Collimonas fungivorans: one gene and its partner. The protein of the gene in region 1 interacts with the protein of each later gene in a pairwise test. Links are inferred from orthologs where the notes say so. Each region holds a gene or a part of one and is shown on either strand. Other genes may lie near its edges. The genes, in order: gyrB and gyrA.

Region 1 (11,239 bases):
GCCAAGGAACTGACCCAGAAAAGCCTGCCGGAAATCGGCGAACTGTTCGGCGGCCGCGACCACACCACGGTGTTGCACGCAGTCCGCAAGATCGCCGGCGACCGCACCAAGAATCCGGAATGCAACCACGAATTGCACGTGCTGGAACAGACCCTGAAGGGCTGATGTCGATATGCCGGGCGATTGTGCACGTTGCCTGCGGCCCTGTGGATAAGTTTGTATAGGGCAAGCTGAAAACTGGGCGGCGACTGTGGTTTTTTTGTCGATTGTGTGAAACGCAGCAGCTTGTTGGTTTATTAACTAACAATCGCAAAAAAGCCGGGAAACGGCGCAGATTTCCGGGCCGGATGGGTCCGTAGAGGGTCGATTTAAGTTACATTTACAGACTGCTTACCAAGCATTCAAACCCGTACTTCAGCAAGCAGCAATATTTGATTTTTAAATAACAAGGATATAGCTATGCAATTGGTCAAAACCAACCGAGATACCCTTCTCCGGCCACTGCAGATCGTGAGCGGTATTGTCGAGCGTCGGCACACATTGCCGATTCTGGCCAATATCCTCATTCGCAAAGAAGGCGAAAAGGTCTCTTTCCTGTCGACCGACATCGAAGTGCAAATCACCACCAACGCCAACGTCGGCAGCGGCGGCGAAACCGCAGCCACCACCGTTGCGGCACGCAAGCTGCTGGACATCCTGCGCGCCCTGCCAGACACCGGCGAAGTCTCGCTGACCCTGAGCAACAAACGCATGACCGTGCAGTCCGGCAAATCGCGTTTTGCGCTGCAAACCCTGGCCGCCGAAGAATTCCCGACGGTAGCCCAGGCAGACCATTACAACGCCACCGTCACCCTGCCGCAAAAGACGCTCAAGCACCTGTTCAACATGGTGCACTTCTCGATGGCGCAACAGGATATCCGTTACTACCTGAACGGCTTGCTGCTGGTCCTCGACGGCAAGAACGTCATCGCGGTCGCCACCGATGGCCACCGCCTGGCGTTTTGCCAGGTCGCCACCGAACAAGAGTTCGCGCGCCAGGAAGTCATCATCCCGCGCAAGACCATCATCGAACTGCAGCGCCTGCTGGAAGAAACCGACGAACCGGTCCAGCTCGAAATCGCCAACAATCAGGTCAAGCTGTCGTTCGCCGATATCGAACTGATCTCCAAGCTGGTCGAAGGCAAGTTCCCTGACTACACCCGCGTGGTGCCGAAGGGCTACAAGAACGATTTCACCATCAGCCGCGACCAGCTGCTGCGCTCACTGCAACGCGCCGCCATCATGACCAGCGACAAGTTCAAGGGCGTGCGCTGGGTAGTCACCCCAGGCAGCCTCAAGATCAGCTCCACCAACGCCGACCAGGAAGAAGCGATCGAAGAACTGGAAATCGATTACGGCGGCGATAGCGTCGACATCGGCTTCAACGTGACTTACCTGCTCGACGTCCTCAACAACCTCAAGGGCGACAACGTCAACATCGCCCTCGGCGACGCCAATTCCTCGGCACTGATCACCGTGCCGGAAAACGCTGACTTCAAATACGTCGTCATGCCGATGCGGATCTAGTCTGCATAAAAACAGGGCGGAAAGCATCGAGCTGTTCCGCCCTGTTTACTTGTAAAAATAGCACTCAGCCCCAATATAAGCAGTTCCGAAGTAAGCTTTTCAGAAGGTAGCCATGTCATCAGCCCCAGACAACACCAATCAGCCGCAACCCAATGCATACGGAGCGTCCTCGATCCAAATTCTCGAAGGCCTGGAAGCGGTACGCAAACGCCCCGGGATGTACATCGGCGACACCTCTGACGGCACCGGCCTGCATCACCTGGTGTTCGAAGTGCTGGACAACTCCATCGACGAATCGCTGGCCGGCCACTGCACCGAAATCCACGTCACCATCCACGCCGACAACTCGATCTCGATCACCGACAACGGCCGCGGCGTGCCGACCGGCATCAAGTTCGACGACAAGCACGACCCGAAACGCAGCGCCGCCGAAATCGTCATGACCGAGCTGCACGCCGGCGGCAAGTTCGACCAGAACTCGTACAAGGTATCCGGCGGCCTGCACGGTGTGGGTGTGTCTTGCGTTAACGGCCTGTCCAAGCTGCTCAAGCTGACCATCCGCCGCGACGGCAAAGTGCATTACATGGAATTCGTGCGCGGCGTCCCGCAAAACCGCGAAACCGAAACCATCGACGGTATGCTGGTCTCGCCGATCAAGGTCATCGGCGACACCGACAAGCGCGGCACCGAAGTCCACTTCTGGGCCGACGAAGAAATCTTCACCCACGTCGAATTCCACTACGAAATCCTGGCCAAGCGCATCCGCGAACTGTCCTTCCTCAACAACGGCGTGCACATCAAGCTGACCGACCAGCGCACCGGCAAGGAAGAAAACTTCGCCTTCGAAGGCGGCACCCGCGGCTTCGTCGAATACATCAACAAAGCCAAGACCGTCCTGCACCCGACGATTTTCCAGGCCACCGGCGAAAAAGACGGCGTCAGCGTCGACGTCTCCATGCAATGGAACGACGCCTACAACGAACAAGTACTCTGCTTCACCAACAACATCCCGCAACGCGACGGCGGCACCCACCTCACCGGCCTGCGCGCGGCGATGACCCGCATCTTGAACAAGTACATCGAAGAACATGACTTCGCCAAGAAAGCCAAGGTAGAAACCAGCGGCGACGACATGCGCGAAGGCCTCACCTGCGTGCTGTCCGTGAAAGTGCCAGAGCCGAAATTCAGCTCGCAAACCAAAGACAAGCTGGTCTCCAGCGAAGTGCGCCTGCCGGTAGAAGAAATCGTCGCCAAGACGCTCAACGACTACCTGCAAGAACGCCCGAACGACGCCAAGATCATCTGCGGCAAGATCGTCGAAGCCGCCCGCGCCCGCGACGCCGCCCGCAAGGCGCGCGAACTGACGCGCCGCAAAGGCGTGATGGACGGCCTCGGCCTCTCATCCAAACTGGCCGATTGCCAGGAAAAAGACCCGGCGCTGTGCGAACTCTACATCGTCGAGGGTGACTCCGCGGGCGGTTCCGCCAAGCAGGGCCGCGACCGCAAATTCCAGGCCATCCTGCCGTTGCGCGGTAAAGTGCTCAACGTCGAAAAAGCCCGTTTTGAAAAGATGCTGTCGTCGGAACAGATCACCACCCTGATCGCCACCCTCGGCACCAGCATCGGCGCCGACGAGTTCAACGCCGACAAGCTGCGCTACCACCGCATCATCATCATGACCGATGCGGACGTCGACGGCGCCCACATCCGCACCCTGCTGCTGACCCTGTTCTACCGCCAGATGCCGCAACTGGTAGAGCGCGGCCACATCTACATCGCCCAGCCGCCGCTGTACAAGGTCAAGCACGGCAAGGACGAGCGCTACCTCAAGGACGACGCCGAAGAAGTCTCCTACATGATGCAGGTCGCCCTCAACGACGCCGCCCTGGTGCCAAGCGAAGGCGCGCTGCCGATCAGCGGCCCGGCCCTGGCCGAGCTGGTGCGCCAGTACAACATGGCCAACTCCATCATCACGCGCCTGACCCGCGCGGTAGACGGCGCCGCCCTCACCTCCATCATGACCGGCGTCACGCTGAAGCTGGACACCCTGGCCGACGCCGAAGCCTCGGCCCAGGCCCTGCAAGCGTCGATCAACGAGCCATCGGTACAAGTCGTCGTCAAATCCGACGAACTCTCCGACAAGCACGCCCTGCGCATCCAGCGCCGCTACCACGGCAACATCAAGGTCAGCGCCATCGACAGCGATTTCGTCGCCAGCCCGGACTACACCGTGCTGGTCAACGCCGCAGAAACCTTCAAAGGCCTGATCGGCCCAGGCGCCCTGATCCGCCGCGGCGCCGGCGAAAAAGTCAAAGAGTCAGCCATCATCGATTTCCACCAAGCCATGGCCTGGCTGCGCGACGAAGCCGAACGCGGCGTCAGCAAGCAGCGCTATAAAGGTCTGGGCGAGATGAATCCATCGCAGCTGTGGGAAACCACGATGGATCCGACTGTGCGCCGCTTGTTGAAGGTGCAGATTGAGGATGCTATTGCTGCAGATCAGATCTTCATGACGCTGATGGGGGATGATGTTGAGCCGCGTAGGGCGTTTATTGAGTTGAATGCGCTGCAGGCGGGGAATATTGATGTTTGATTTGTAAGCTGCAGTGTCAGCAAACCATTTTTGTGCCTTCGCGTTAGTAAGAATATGGCGCAATCGTCTAAGATAAACTAGGTACTTGACCATGTCCGATGCGATTAAACCAAATGCGGTGGCGCGTAGAGAAGCTTTGATCCTTTCTGAGGAACTCCTACGGAATATTGAGCTTTCCGAGATTCCTTTGACGAATGCGGTGTTAAAAGCGTCGCGCTTGGCGCGGCTCCTAAATGAGTTTGAGTTTCAGAAGATTTTTGAGTACGAGGCAGGTGGCTATCCATCAACGCCAGAAGGTGTAAGTCCTGAAATTTGGACATATCTGGAGTCCGCAGGTCGGATATTCCAGGATAAGAACAGCGAAGGGGAGATCAAATCCTTTGGTGTGATGGAGTCAATTGAACAGCTTGAAGCAAAAGTGGAAGGGACTAAGCTAGGTCTCGACGCTGCTCGAGACGCGAGTGTGTCAATATCATCGGCGAACCCACATCAGTTTGTTAGTGCTGTTAAAGGTAATGCGGTAGAGCGAGGAAAACTTCATACAGAGCTGCAAAGAGCAGTTAAGCGCTTGGGTACTCGACGCGCATTCCTACACAGTTACGTCGTTCAACGAAATCTTGAGCTTAAATTTTCTACAATTGCTAGCGATGCATTTTCACGTATTCGTGAGCTTGTCGATAAGTCGGTAGGCGATCTTCTTCCCTCAACTGTACAAAAATTCACCGCTATTTACGAAAATCTTCAGTCAGAGAATCCTGAAGATTGGTCGAACGCAGTACACGGCTGTCGACGCGTGCTTCAAGACCTGGCTGATGTCGTTTTTCCTGCTACAGACCAACCCCGAAATATAGACGTTGGTGGGAAAAATCGTGAAATTAAGTTAGGTCCGGACAATTATATTAATAGATTGATTTGTTTTGTTGAGGATAACTCGACTTCGGGAAGAACCCAGGCAATAGTTGGCTCTCAAATGTCGTTTCTGGGTGATCGCCTTGATGCCCTTTTTCAGGCTGCACAAAAAGGATCTCATGCAACTATTGCAAGTCGCGAAGAAGCTGATAGATATGTGGTTTATACCTATATGGCGGTTGGAGATCTTTTGCAATTGCGCACCGATACTGATCAGGGGGGCAGAAAAACAGCTGTCTCTGAAAAACTAACGGTGGACATAAACTCAGCTATGCAATAAAACAATGAATGTCTATTTGAGCTAAATTGACTTAAGTATAGTGTGCGGTGTTACTCAAAATTATGAGAAATCGGGTGGATAGAAAGCTGTAGCGATATTTCTTAGGCTTCAGCCAGCATTTGTCGAATGCTGACAAGAGCATCGCTCAAAATCGGTAATCGGACTAGAACCTCATCGGAAGGCCGAGTGCTTAATGTAGAGATCTCTGCGTTAATTTGGTCAAATAGTGCAAATGCTGCTGCCCTTAGCGAGCGAGCTCGACGAATATGGCGACGAGTAGGGCGATTTAGTGCCATAAGATCGATCATATATTGTGATGGTTTCCGCAATGATTCTAAATTTCCCCCCTCATCAATACGAAAATAATCAAGTAGATGTTCATTGAATGGGTCAACGAAACCGTTTAGCCCGTCTTGGGCTGTCCCATCTTTTTCAGGCCACCAGTCAGATTTGAGTTGATTACATTTGGGGCACGCGAGCACTAAGTTGCAGGGATCATTCTCGAGCTCAGGAAAATGATTCTTCGGCCGGAAATGATCAAGATTCATGCTCTCCCCGCCTACTTCGACAACCAACACGTCGCAATATACGCAACGATGCTGACAATCCTCAGCTATTTCTTCGTAATAGGCGGAATAAGTTGCGTACCGTTCTCCATTTTTCTTAGTTTTATAGGCTGTTCTACGAGCAATTTTAGGAAAATACATATGGTCGCCTGTCATTTCAATGAATTCGAAATCTTAGCGAGCGCTGCTTGTGCTGTATCCAATTTTCGTCCGAGTTCAGTACTATCAAGTAATTCGGAAAATGCGATTTTTCGCTCACGCTGAAAACTTAGTTGTTGAAATTCCTCACTTTCAGCGGCAGTTAACGTGTCTTTATATCCTTTTCGCAATAGCTCTTCAAACCTAACTTCGCGTTCGACGAGAATATCTTGGAATACATTTATGTGCCGCCGCAATCGGGCCGCAATTGCATGCAATCGATTATCTTCACTTAAGTCATCCTTAGCGAGAACATATTCGATGTCTCCCAAAGCACCGTCTACATCATCAACAAAATTTGTCAAAATATAAATGGGAATTTTATGATCAGTTTGACGAATTGCGCCGGCAAGCTGAGTCCCAACATATGTCGCTGTGCCGGCAGCAAATAATTTTTGATCGATGACTATAGAGACGACTGGATGATAGGATTCAATTTTTTGAATCATCTTTTCTATCGTTTGATCGGGGGATATTGGGGTAACTTGAATTTCATTTCCAAAGCATCGCTGCAGTCGTTTTCCCATCGTGCGCAATGCCATTTCCTCTTCATCTATATAAAGCACAATTGGTTTCATTGCTCACGCTCGACAGGTATAGTAATAATAAATTCAGCTCCACCAATTCGACTGTCTGAAAGTGCTCTAATCGCTCCGCCGGAGTGTTCATTGACAAACGTTCTTACAATGGACAAGCCCATACCCGTCCCAACGGTGTTTCCTCTATCGTCCCTTCTGGTGCTATACATAGGGTCAAAAATATGTTCTTCAGAGCCCTTCTCGATCCCTTGTCCACTATCTAAAAAGCGAATTTCAATTCCCGAAGAAAGATTTTTCGCTTTGACCTGTATCGTTCTCTTATCATGTTCTGTTTTTGCCATAGCCCATACCGAATTCGATATCATGTTTACGAAGATGCTCTCCCAATCAATTTCATAAGCTTTTATAAATGCCAGGTCAGTTGATACCTCTGATAGATCAACCTTAATTTTTTGACGCTCAAGAGATTCGGCGAGGGCAGCGAAGACACGCTCGACAACCGCGCTAATACTCACTTTACTTTTCCTTCGCTTTTCTGTTCGCACATTACCTAGGGAAAAGGACGCAAAATTTTTAACAAACTTAGTACTGCTAATTATTGTATCAATGTCCTTTAATACCTCGATCTCGATCTCAGGTGTGACCATAAATTTTCCATCTAAAAAATCGTGTCGTAATTCCGCCGCCGCTGCCGCTGCCAGATTGCAGAATTCTTTGGCCTCATGTCCAAAGCAAACCGTCAGAATTCCTATTGACGCTAGGTTCGCTAACGTATCTTTTTCTCGTTCTAGTTCTTCGCGTTTCTGATCATAAGCAGCTTTTTGTTTTTCTGATGCAGCTTGTGTCGCAGCCACCAGTCGCTCCATTTCTTCGAGCTTCTCTTTAAACTCTTCGTGCTGTACTAATTCGCTATCTGCTACTGCTTTACTGAGGTTCGCGACGGCTTCACGACTCTTATCAATTGATTCGCTTAGTTCCGTCGCAGTCGATTCGACGGGATCAATTACTACCTCCATACGAGCGTATTTTGTAGCAATGATTTCGAATGTGGAAAGAACCTTAAGAACGAATGCACGCATGTCTCGGAAGGCATCGGATTCAACCATACCTTCACGATTGGCTTGATCGATAAGTTCGCTGTTCTCAATGCGACTGATGAAAATAGCCCCCAATAATTGCCTAGGCCCTACTTTCCATGGTCCTTGACGTATGCCAGATGGATTGCTTGCTTTACGCAAACCCAGATCAAGCCAATCTCCTCTACCGGTTGGTTCACCATATGGGCGAACGCGAAAATTATCTCGGTAGACTCGCACCCCATGATGGAGGTCCATAAACTGACTCCAATCTTTGCGCTTTACACTGGTTGAAACAGACGAGCTGGGTTGGGGAATATAATAGAACTGCAGAGATAGTGGGCCGCAGGCAGGTTGCCCATTACGTTCAGGAAGCCATTCTTGCCAAGATACACTCAAGGGTGTCGGGCCGATTTTCTTATGCGGTTGAGTGTAGCTAACAATAATTTTCCCCTCATTGTCCAAGCTAGCATCTATAGCCCAAACCGCTGCGTCAAGATATTTTTCCGAACTTAGTTTTCCATCGAGGTGATGAATACCACTAGTAAACTCGATTGAGAAATCTGCGACATCGGTGAATGGACTGACCAGCATAGACAACTCATTACGCAATTCAGATAGACGAAGTTTGTCCCACTTTTCTTTGAGCCCAACAAGGATAAGCCTTGTACCACTCGTTTTATTTTTAAAGAAACTACTATATTTATTATTCGACAAAGCATCGATTTTATAGATCTTGTGGTTTATGCTTGAAATTGTTGCATCGCGACTATTGTAACGACTCCAATTGATGTGTACTTCGAGGACATGGTCCATCTCTGCGGTCTTCGTTTGAAGAATCATTTTTTTGCACAAACGATCGATTCCCAATCGACCTAAGCCTTTGGCACCTGTCATAACTCGTTGTTTGCGGACGGAGCGCTCATTATCAACTTTGTGTTCGGTTCCAATGCGAAGCCAAACGTTCTCCAAAGTAGTTAAGTCCATTCCATCGCCATCATCTTCGATCTGAAGTATCTGAATAGGTGCTGAGCGCTTGACGAAAGTTATTAGAACATTTTCGGCGTTTGCGTCATAGGAGTTCTTTATGAGTTCCCCAATCGCAGCGGTAGAGCTAGCAATGCTTTCTCTTCCCAGCTGCAACGGTAAACGGGCCGCTATGTCGAATGGCAGACTTTTCAACAATGTTCTTGTCATTATCATTTCCTATTTTCCCCAAAGACAATTCATCAAAGGGGTGATTCAGCGGCTGTAACCATATTGCGATTGCAGTAAATATTAGCGTTCAACAGTCAAATTACCAACGTCGGTCAAGGATGATGAAAGTCTGAAAGCCGTATTGATTGCCGTCTCCATTTCCATGCCTTCCTTCAAGAATCGAGTTAGATAAATTGGGGACGGTAGTGGTAGTTGATTCAGTTCAAATATTGATACGTTCGTAGCTCCGGAAATGCAGCGAAAATTTCTATCGATTAATGCTGAAGAAAATAATTGAGTGAGCGTCTCTGTTGACACAATTGGAGTTGGTGAAGTCGCTTCAAGGATTACAACGTGATTTTCCCCGATAAATCCACCAAACTGCGCTGTAATGTCATTTGGAACGCATGCTGTGACTAAACGTCTCGATTGGTCATTTGATGTAACTCGCTGAAGCAACACAGCGGGATTTCGCACAATTGAGCGATGATTTGGGTCAGACATATCAACAAAGGCAGGTTCATCGTTATGCTTGGTACAATTTAAAAACTGTACCGTGCCGCCTTGTTCTATATCGCTAGACCATAACAAAGGAATGGCTTTTTTCGCCAGAGCATTTATAGCCTGTTGTAGGGTAAAAAAAGTGGATCGCTTGTCGCGATTCCAAACAAATGAGCCGACTCGAGCGATATAACCGTAATCCCTTATTCTGAAAGGGCTAGCGAAAGCATCAGCGAGAATTGCTACATCTTCGGCTCTGCGCGGAATTGGCCACGTTAATCCGTCCCCTGGTAGGATTGATCTTCCGATTGTGTGGTTTTCCCCATTTTCGTGTATCACCGAAATTTCAACGTTTGAAGCCTCAATTTGACCTTTGAGGGAACGCTTTAGCAGCGTTAAGGCGGTTTCTTGTTCAACATCGATAAATACACCTGATCGCTCACTAACCACTCCGATTCGTAAAATTTGGGATCGACTCAATAAAAAATGACGCAGTTTCGAAAATGATTTTCCAGATAAGTAGCTCATTGGAGTTATCAGACTGACTATGCCAGATTCTTTTACCAGTTCCAAGCACAGGGCAATAAAGAGGCCGTATAGATTTGGTTGGTGTTGCATAACAGACGAAAATTCATTCTGATACAGATGAATCTCATCCGTTGTTAGCTTACGGTACGGTGGATTGCATACCACAACGTCGATTTTTGCGAACATTGGAGAGACAGAGGTAAGCGAGTTTGCACTTGAGATATGAAAAATCGGCTCGTAGTTCTCTGAAAGGATTTCATTTGCGAGGACCATTCGCAAGAAGAATTGAGATATGCGGCAAAGAATCGGATCAAGATCCGTACCGAACAGATTTAGCTCAATATGCTTCAGAATTTCAAGAGATGTCTTACCGCGAGCATACAACGAGTTCTTCATTCGTTGAGCTACGGGAGCTAAGAAGGCCGCGCCTCCACACGCAGGGTCAAAAAAAGAGTTTTCCGCAAAGGATATGCCGGCGGTTTCAAGATCGTCTAGCATCCTCTTCGTCAAAGATGGGGGCGTAAAGAACATTGCGTATGATTTACGATATTTTTTCCCCATCCAAATAGAGTATGCTGAGCTAATCCAGTAAGCTGAGTCGAGCATTTCTTTCGTTTCGAGCCAGGCCAAGAAACTTAGAATGTGAATATTGGTAGCTACCTGATGGGCATTTTGGAGTTCTCCAGGGCTGAAATCTGCAAAAATTCTTCGACTCCAACTAACAACTAGCGTTTCAGCGACTGTGCCACAATTTAAAGCGTCCGAAATTACGTGGGAAGCAATATTGCGGACGTGCTTATAAAATTCCGCTCTTTCTTGGTTTCGAGACTGACGTTTGGAAACAAGTGCATCACGAGGCATCATGCAATCCACAGGGAACATTCCCAAGCTAGATGGAGTCCGTCAAATGCAAAAACTTCCATTAACTTCGGAGAAACAATGATTGATAATTGATTCACAGGTATAAATCTCTGATTGTACCGGCGAAAATGAGCCTGAGTGTAGCGCTTCGGCACAATCATTTGTGCTGCCAAACTTTGAAGGTATGGGGGACAGCTATCAGATGGGGTCGCGTTTGCTACGATAAACTGGCGCTAGTAAGTCATCGCCAACTGTAGCCAGCATCAATTACCAGTTCGCTGCCAGTAATAAAACGCCCTGTTTTCGACACTAGATATAGAACAGCGGCAGCCACATTGCTGCTTAACCCGATATCTTCAGTTTGACGACTCTGTTTTATGTCAATTAAGGTCTGCGTCAAATCGCCCTCCTTGCGCATAGCCGCC
Region 2 (7,940 bases), 4.8 Mb from region 1 along the record:
GCCTGCTTCGTTGTTTTCATACAACATAACATTATGAAAACATCACCACGGGCGACATCTTACATCGACGCAAGAAAACTATCTATTTTATTTTAATTTTATTGCGTTTTTATTACGACTCTACGATTCGGGGCCAGGCAGCTGACCAGTTTTTTACGGCTCAGTTTGTTGCTGCACTGCAATGCCGGATCGGATGCACCGGCGCCGGCGGTTTCTATTTGGTTAGAGACACCCTTGCTCTTCAAATAGCTGGCAACGTTGCTGGCGCGCTGCATCGACAATTTCCGGTTATAAGCTTCCGAGCCAAGGCGATCGGTATGGCCGGTGACTAATATGAGTCTCGTGCTGGCGCAGTTTGTCAATTTGGCAATAATCTGCTGGTCGATGCGTTGCTTGGCCGCCTTGGTCAGGGTTGCCTTGCCGAAACTGAAACTCTGGTCGCTCGCCAGCGTTACGCCAACATCGCATTGCTGGGCCGCAATTGCCGGTGCAACTTCATTGCTGGCGATCATCGGATCGGCGACCAGGGCAGGCGCGCTGGCTTTCATCACCGGCGCCACCAGGGCGCCGTCGCAACCGGTGACCGCATCATTCTGGTCCCAATAACCGGAGCGCCAGCACAAACCGTCCTGGCTGCGGACGACGGGACCGTTTCCATCGTGCACATAAGCACTCGTTTCAGGGGCGGCTTGGGATGCGGCGGATTGGGCAAAGCCTGGATGGGACGCAAAGACGAGGGCTGAACCCAGCAATAGGCTCAGCGCGATGGTATGACGCATAAATTGTTTCCTGATAGAAATGGTAAAGGCAGGATTGTTTTTAGGAATCGCCTGATTACCGGGCAAGGCGGCATTTAAACATATTTTTTCCGGCGAGCAGTTTTTCGGCCCTGATACCCGGGATTTCATCGCGCCTCTGAAAAGCCGGAACCGGCGTCCCCGCGTGCTAAAATCATACGTCTTATTACCAGTGTTCCGAGCAGCAGCCGGCCATGCGCGGCGATTGCGGCTCTGAATGCTGGTCTATATCGGATATAGATATCTGTGATCGATCAACCTAAGTAAAGACTCGCCGACTCGCTAATGGATCAATTCGCTAAAGAAACAATCCCAATTTCCCTCGAAGAAGAAATGCGCAAGAGCTATCTCGATTACGCGATGAGCGTGATCGTCGGCCGTGCGCTGCCGGATGTGCGTGACGGCCTCAAGCCGGTGCATCGCCGGGTCTTGTTCGCGATGCACGAAATGAACAATGTCTGGAACCGCCCGTTCGTGAAGTGCGCGCGCGTGGTCGGTGAGACCATGGGTAAATACCACCCGCACGGCGACGCATCGATCTACGACACGCTGGTGCGCATGGCGCAGCCTTTCTCGCTGCGCTACATGCTGGTCGACGGCCAGGGCAACTTCGGTTCGATCGACGGCGACGGCGCCGCAGCGATGCGTTACACCGAGTGCCGCCTGGACAAGATCGCCGGCGAACTGCTGGCCGACCTCGACAAGGAAACCGTCGACTTCGTGCCCAACTACGACGGCAAGGAAAAAGAGCCGTCGGTGCTGCCGACGCGCATCCCTAACCTGCTGATCAACGGCTCGTCCGGCATCGCGGTCGGCATGGCGACCAACATTCCGCCGCACAACCTGACTGAAGTGATCGATGGCGCACTGCACGTATTGCGCAACGCCGATTGCACTATTGACGAGCTGATCGAAATCATTCCGGCGCCGGACTTCCCGACCGCCGGCATCATCTACGGCGTCTCCGGCGTGCGCGATGGTTACCGCACCGGCCGCGGCCGTGTGGTGATGCGCGCCAAGACCCACTTCGAAGAGTTCGGCCGCGAAGGCCGCACCGCGATCATCATCGACGAGCTGCCGTACCAGGTAAACAAGAAGGCCTTGCTGGAACGCATCGCCGAACTGGTGCGCGACAAGAAGCTGGAAGGCATTTCCGACCTGCGCGACGAGTCGGACAAGTCCGGCATGCGCGTGGTGATCGAGCTCAAGCGCGGCGAAGTGGCCGAGGTGGTGCTGAACAATCTGTACAAGCAGACCCAGCTGCAGGACACCTTCGGCATGAACATGGTGGCGCTGGTGGATGGCCAGCCTAAGCTGCTGAACCTGAAGCAGATGCTGGAATGTTTCCTGTCGCACCGCCGTGAAGTGGTCACGCGCCGCACTGTGTTCGAACTGCGCAAGGCGCGCGAACGCGGTCACGTGCTGGAAGGCCTGGCGGTAGCGCTGGCCAACATCGACGATTTCATCGCTCTGATCAAGGCGGCGCCGACGCCGCCGGTGGCGAAATCCGAACTGATGGCGCGTGCCTGGGATTCTTCCATGGTGCGCGAAATGCTGGCCCGCACCGGCGACGAAAACATCGGCGGCATCGAATCCTTCCGTCCGGAAAACCTGCCCAAGCATTACGGCATCCAGGCTGACGGCTTGTACAAGCTGTCGGACGACCAGGCGCAGGAAATCCTGCAGATGCGTTTGCAGCGCCTGACCGGCCTGGAACAAGACAAGATCGTCAACGAGTACAAAGACGTGATGGCGCAGATCGCCGACTTGCTGGACATCCTGGCCAAGCCGGAACGCGTCACCGTCATCATCACCGACGAAATGACCGCTGCCAAGAACGAATACGGCATCGGCAACAAGGATGAGCGCCGTTCGCAGATCGAGCACAATCCTACCGATCTCGGCACGGAAGACCTGATCACGCCGCAAGACATGGTGGTGACCTTGTCGCATACCGGCTACATGAAAGCGCAGCCTGTCTCCGAATACCGCGCGCAAAAACGCGGCGGCCGCGGAAAGCAAGCGATGGCGACCAAGGAAGACGACTGGATCGACCAGCTGTTCGTCGGCAATACCCACGACTACATCCTGTGCTTCAGCAATCGCGGCCGCTTGTACTGGCTGAAGATCTGGGAAGTGCCGCAGGGTTCGCGCAATTCGCGCGGCAAGCCTATCGTCAACATGTTCCCGCTGCAGGATGGCGAGAAGATCACCGTGGTGCTGCCATTGTCCGGCGCCAACCGCAGTTTCCCTGAAGACCGTTATGTCTTCATGTCGACCAGCCTGGGCACCGTCAAGAAGACGCCATTGTCCGACTTCAGCAATCCACGCAAGGCCGGCATCATCGCGGTCGACCTGGATGAAGGCGATTTCCTGATCGGCGCCGCGCTGACCGATGGCCAGCATGACGTCATGCTGTTCTCCGATTCCGGCAAGGCAGTGCGCTTCGATGAAAACGACGTGCGTCCGATGGGCCGCACCGCGCGCGGCGTGCGCGGCATGAACCTGGAAGAAGGCCAGCAGGTTATCGCCTTGCTGGTCGCGGAAAACGAACAGCAATCGGTGTTGACCGCGACTGAAAACGGCTTCGGCAAACGTACTCCGATTACCGAGTACACGCGTCACGGCCGCGGCACCAAGGGCATGATCGCGATCCAGACCAGCGAGCGCAACGGCAAGGTGGTGGCGGCAACGTTGGTGGAACCTAGCGACGAAATCATCCTGATCACCACCGGCGGCGTCCTGATACGCACCCGTGTCGCGGAAATTCGCGAAATGGGTCGCGCTACCCAAGGCGTCACGCTGATCGCGGTGGAAGACGGCACCAAGCTGAGCGGTTTGCAGCGCGTGGTCGAATCTGACGCTGAGGTGGAAACCGAAGCGGACGCCGATGCTGGCGGCAGCACCGAAGAAGGTGGCGCTCCGGCCTCCGATCCGGCAGCGGAGTAAAGAAAGTAGCGCGCCCCGGCCCGCAAGCCGGGGTGCGCATGATTTTCAGTTTGAATAGCTAAGTTGGAACATTTGCAGCAGCACAGTAACGCCATCTGTTGGTTCGTAGTCAATCTCGGTTCTCGGTTTCACTCCTGTTTCACTTCTTTATCTGACGCTATTCATCATGCCTATCTATAATTTTTCTGCTGGCCCTGCTGTGTTACCGAAAGAGGTGCTGCAGCAAGCTGCCGCCGAAATGCTGGACTGGCAAGGCAGCGGCATGTCCGTGATGGAAATGAGTCATCGTGGTAAAGAGTTCATGTCTATCCTGGCGGCGGCGCAGCACGATTTCCGCGAACTCTTCGCGGTGCCGGACAATTACAAGCTGCTGTTCATGCAAGGCGGGGCGATTGCCGAGAACGCGATCGTGCCGCTCAACCTGCTGGGCCGCGGCGGCCGGGCACAGCCTGCGACTAGCGATTACATCAATACCGGGTCCTGGTCGACCAAGTCGCTGAAAGAAGCGCGGCGCTACGGTAACGTCAATGTCGCCGCTTCGTCCGAAGACAGTCATTTCGCGCAGATTCCCGAGCGCGACAGCTGGCAGCTGTCCAAGGATCCGGCTTACGTCCATCTCTGCACCAATGAAACCATCGACGGCGTCGAATACCAGTTCACGCCAGACATCGCAGCTGAAACCGGCAACGCGCCGCTGGTGGCCGACATGTCGTCGCATATCCTGTCGCGCGTGGTGGACGTTTCCAAATATGGCGTGATCTACGGCGGCGCGCAAAAAAATATCGGGCCGGCGGGACTGACCCTGGTAGTGGTGCGCGAGGACTTGCTCGGCCACGCCTTGCCGGCCTGTCCTTCAGCCTTCAACTGGAAGATCGTGGCCGACAACGATTCCATGTACAACACGCCGCCGACCTATGCGATCTATATCGCCGGACTGGTGTTCCAGTGGCTCAAGAAGCAGGGCGGCGTCGCCGCGATGGAACAACGCAATATCGCCAAGGCGGCCTTGTTGTACGACTACCTGGATGCCACCGATTTTTACCGCACCAAGATTGCCAGCAGCTGCCGCTCGCGCATGAACGTGCCTTTCTTCCTGGCCGATGAAGCTCTTAACGAATCCTTCCTGAACGGCGCCAAGGAACGGGGTTTGCTGCAGCTGAAGGGCCATAAATCGGTGGGCGGCATGCGCGCTTCGATCTATAACGCCATGCCTTTGGAGGGCGTGCAGGCGCTGGTGGCGTATCTGCAGGAATTTGAAAAACAGCGCGGCTAACCGGGGCGCCAGGCTAATTAGCAGAACCAGAGATAGAAACAAACATGAGCGAAGACAAACTCCTACCCTTGCGTCAGCAGATCGACGCCATTGACGCCGAAATCCTGGCCTTGCTGAACCGCCGCGCGAAAATCGCGCAAGAGGTCGGCCACGTCAAGGCCGAGACCAATGCCCCCGTGTTTCGTCCGGAACGCGAGGCGCAGGTCTTGCTCAAGGTTGCCGAGCGCAATCCGGGACCGCTGCAAGGCGCCGATGTACAAACCATTTTCCGCGAAGTGATGTCGGCTTGCCGCGCGCTGGAAAAGCGCGTGACGGTGGCCTATCTGGGCCCGGCCGGCACCTTCAGCGAACAAGCGGTGTACCAGCAGTTCGGTCACGCGGTGGAAGGCCTGCCTTGCGTGTCGATCGACGAAGTGTTCCGCGCCACCGAAGCCGGCACCGCCGATTTCGGCGTCGCCCCGATCGAAAATTCCTCGGAAGGCGTGATCAACCGCACCCTCGACCTGCTGCTGCAAACCACGCTCAACATCAGCGGCGAAGTGTCGATCCCGGTGCATCACAGCCTGATGACCAAGGAAGGCACGATGGCCGGCATTGCCCGCATCTGCGCCCATTCGCAAGCGCTGGCGCAATGCAATGCCTGGCTCAACCAGCACTACCCGAGCATCGAACGGCAGGCGGTAGCGTCGAACGCCGAAGCGGCGCGCATGGCCAGCGAAAATGATACCGTGGCGGCAATTGCCGGCGAGATGGCGGCGCAGAAATACGACTTGCAGGTGGTCAGCGCAAATATCCAGGACGACCCGCACAACCGCACCCGTTTTGCCGTGGTGGGCCGGCTGCAGAACGGCGCCAGCGGCAAGGACCAGACGTCGTTGGTGCTGTCGGTGGCGAACAAGGCTGGCGCTGTCTACAAGCTGCTGGCGCCGCTCGCCAAGCATGGCGTGTCGATGACCCGCTTTGAGTCGCGACCGGCGCGCATGGGTGCGTGGGAATACTATTTCTATGTCGACGTCGAAGGGCACGCAGCCGACGACAAGGTCGCCAAGGCACTGGACGAGCTGCAACAGAATGCGGCGTTCTACAAGCTGCTGGGATCGTATCCGCGCAGTTTCTGAAAAATAGCCGATAAGCGGTCAACAACACGTTTCGAAAGCAGACAATGTCAATTAAATTTGGTCCAGAATATGTACGCGCTATCGCCCCTTACCAGGGCGGCAAGCCGATTGCCGAAGTCGCGCGCGAATTCGGCCTGGACGAAGCCAGTATCATCAAGCTGGCCTCCAATGAAAATCCGCTGGGCATGCCGGAATCGGCCAAGGTTGCGATGCAAAAGGCGGTCGCCGACATCGGCCGTTATCCGGACGCCAACGGTTTCGACCTGAAGGCTGCGATCACCGCCAAATACGATGTGCCGGCAGAGTGGATCACGCTGGGCAACGGCAGCAACGATATCCTTGAACTGGCTACCCACGCTTTTGTGCAGGCCGGGCAAGCCGCGATGTATGCGGAATATTCTTTTGTGGTGTATGCCTTGGCGACCCAGGCCGTCGGCGCCCGCGCCATTGTGGTCAAGGCCAAGGATTACGGCCATGACCTGGAAGCCATGGCTGCCGCCATCACCGGCGACACCAAGCTGATCTTCATCGCCAACCCGAACAACCCTACCGGCAGCTTCATTCCGGCAGCCGAACTGGAAGCGTTCCTGGCGCGCGTACCGCCGCAAATCGTGGTGGTGCTGGATGAAGCCTACAATGAGTACTTGCCGCCGGAACTGCAGTACGAATCGATTTCCTGGGTACGCAAATATCCCAACCTGCTGGTTTCGCGCACCATGTCGAAAGCCTATGGCCTGGCCGGCTTGCGTATCGGCTTCGGCATTGCCCAGCCGCTGATCACCGACCTGCTGAACCGCATCCGCCAGCCGTTCAACGTCAACTCGCTGGCGCAGGCCGCCGCGGTGGCGGCCTTGAACGACACCGCCTTCTTGCAGCGCAGCGCGCAGCTGAACCGTGACGGCTATCGCCAGCTGACGCAGACTTTCGACGAACTGGGCCTGGAGTATGTGCCTTCGTTCGGCAACTTCGTCATGGTCAAGGTCGGCGACGACGAGGCTGCCGGCGCCCGCGTCAACCTGGCGCTGCTGAAGCAGGGCATCATTGTGCGCCCGGTCGCCAACTATGGCCTGCCGCAATGGTTGCGCGTCACTATCGGCTTGCCGGAGGAAAACGCAGCCTTTATCGATGCATTGAAAAAACTGCTGAGCTAGATGTCGGCGTGAACTTCAGCGACGTCAACTTCAGCTTCGACTAATTTTATTAAAGCATCATTCGTGTTCAAGAAAATCGCAATATTTGGCGTGGGGCTGATCGGCGGTTCATTTGCCCTGGCTTTGAAAAAAGCCGGGGTGGTTGAACAGGTGGTCGGGGTAGGTCGTCAGCTTGCGACCTTGCAGCGTGCGCAGGAGCTGGGAATCATCGACGCCATCGCCAGTTCGGTGGCTGATGCCGTCTCCGGCGCCGAGCTGATCCTGATCGCAGCGCCGGTGGCGCAGACCGGCGCCATCCTGGCCAGCATCGAGCCGCATTTGCAAGCCGGCGCCATCGTGACCGACGCCGGCAGCACAAAATCCGATGTAGTGCTGGCGGCGCGCACTGCGCTGGGCGGCAAGATTGCCCAGTTTGTACCGGGCCATCCGATCGCCGGCCGTGAACAGAATGGTCCCGAGGCGGCGCTGGCCGAGCTGTATGCCGGCAAGAAAGTGGTGCTGGCGCCGCTGCCGGAAAATGCCGAGCAGGATATCGTCAGGGTTGCCGCCGCGTGGCAGCAGTGCGGCGCCTTGATCCATCGCCTGTCGCCGCAGCAGCACGATGCGGTGTTTGCCGCGGTCAGCCATTTGCCGCATGTGCTGGCGTATGCGC

What was found.
Region 2: the proteins of gyrB (region 1) and gyrA interact in binary tests that used the Escherichia coli proteins (3 or more experiments, as listed by UniProt). The link is inferred for Collimonas fungivorans from one-to-one orthologs.

The regions. Positions count from the first base shown.
Region 1 is NZ_CP013232.1:1,267-12,505, forward strand. The notes cover bases 1,324-4,418. They hold gyrB (DNA topoisomerase (ATP-hydrolyzing) subunit B), read left to right. Parts: upstream 1,324-1,678; coding sequence 1,679-4,159; downstream 4,160-4,418. Other genes in these bases: dnaN (DNA polymerase III subunit beta), read left to right, coding at 1,324-1,566; CFter6_RS25860 (AbiTii domain-containing protein), read left to right, coding at 4,251-4,418. In the rest of the region: chromosomal replication initiator protein DnaA, read left to right, coding at 1-165; more of dnaN, read left to right, coding at 460-1,323; more of CFter6_RS25860, read left to right, coding at 4,419-5,348; CFter6_RS24665 (HNH endonuclease), read right to left, coding at 5,450-6,055; CFter6_RS00025 (hypothetical protein), read right to left, coding at 6,067-6,690; CFter6_RS00030 (sensor histidine kinase), read right to left, coding at 6,687-8,924; CFter6_RS24670 (HsdM family class I SAM-dependent methyltransferase), read right to left, coding at 9,006-10,817; CFter6_RS00035 (SDR family oxidoreductase), read right to left, coding at 11,056-11,239. UniProt on the Escherichia coli protein: DNA gyrase negatively supercoils closed circular double-stranded DNA in an ATP-dependent manner to maintain chromosomes in an underwound state.
Region 2 is NZ_CP013232.1:4,828,879-4,836,818, reverse strand. What follows is about bases 726-3,946. They hold gyrA (DNA gyrase subunit A), read left to right. Parts: upstream 726-1,082; coding sequence 1,083-3,746; downstream 3,747-3,946. Other genes in these bases: serC (3-phosphoserine/phosphohydroxythreonine transaminase), read left to right, coding at 3,913-3,946; CFter6_RS21120 (OmpA family protein), read right to left, coding at 726-908. Also shown: more of CFter6_RS21120, read right to left, coding at 99-725; more of serC, read left to right, coding at 3,947-5,019; pheA (prephenate dehydratase), read left to right, coding at 5,064-6,137; hisC (histidinol-phosphate transaminase), read left to right, coding at 6,182-7,288; CFter6_RS21095 (prephenate dehydrogenase), read left to right, coding at 7,352-7,940. UniProt on the Escherichia coli protein: A type II topoisomerase that negatively supercoils closed circular double-stranded (ds) DNA in an ATP-dependent manner to maintain chromosomes in an underwound state.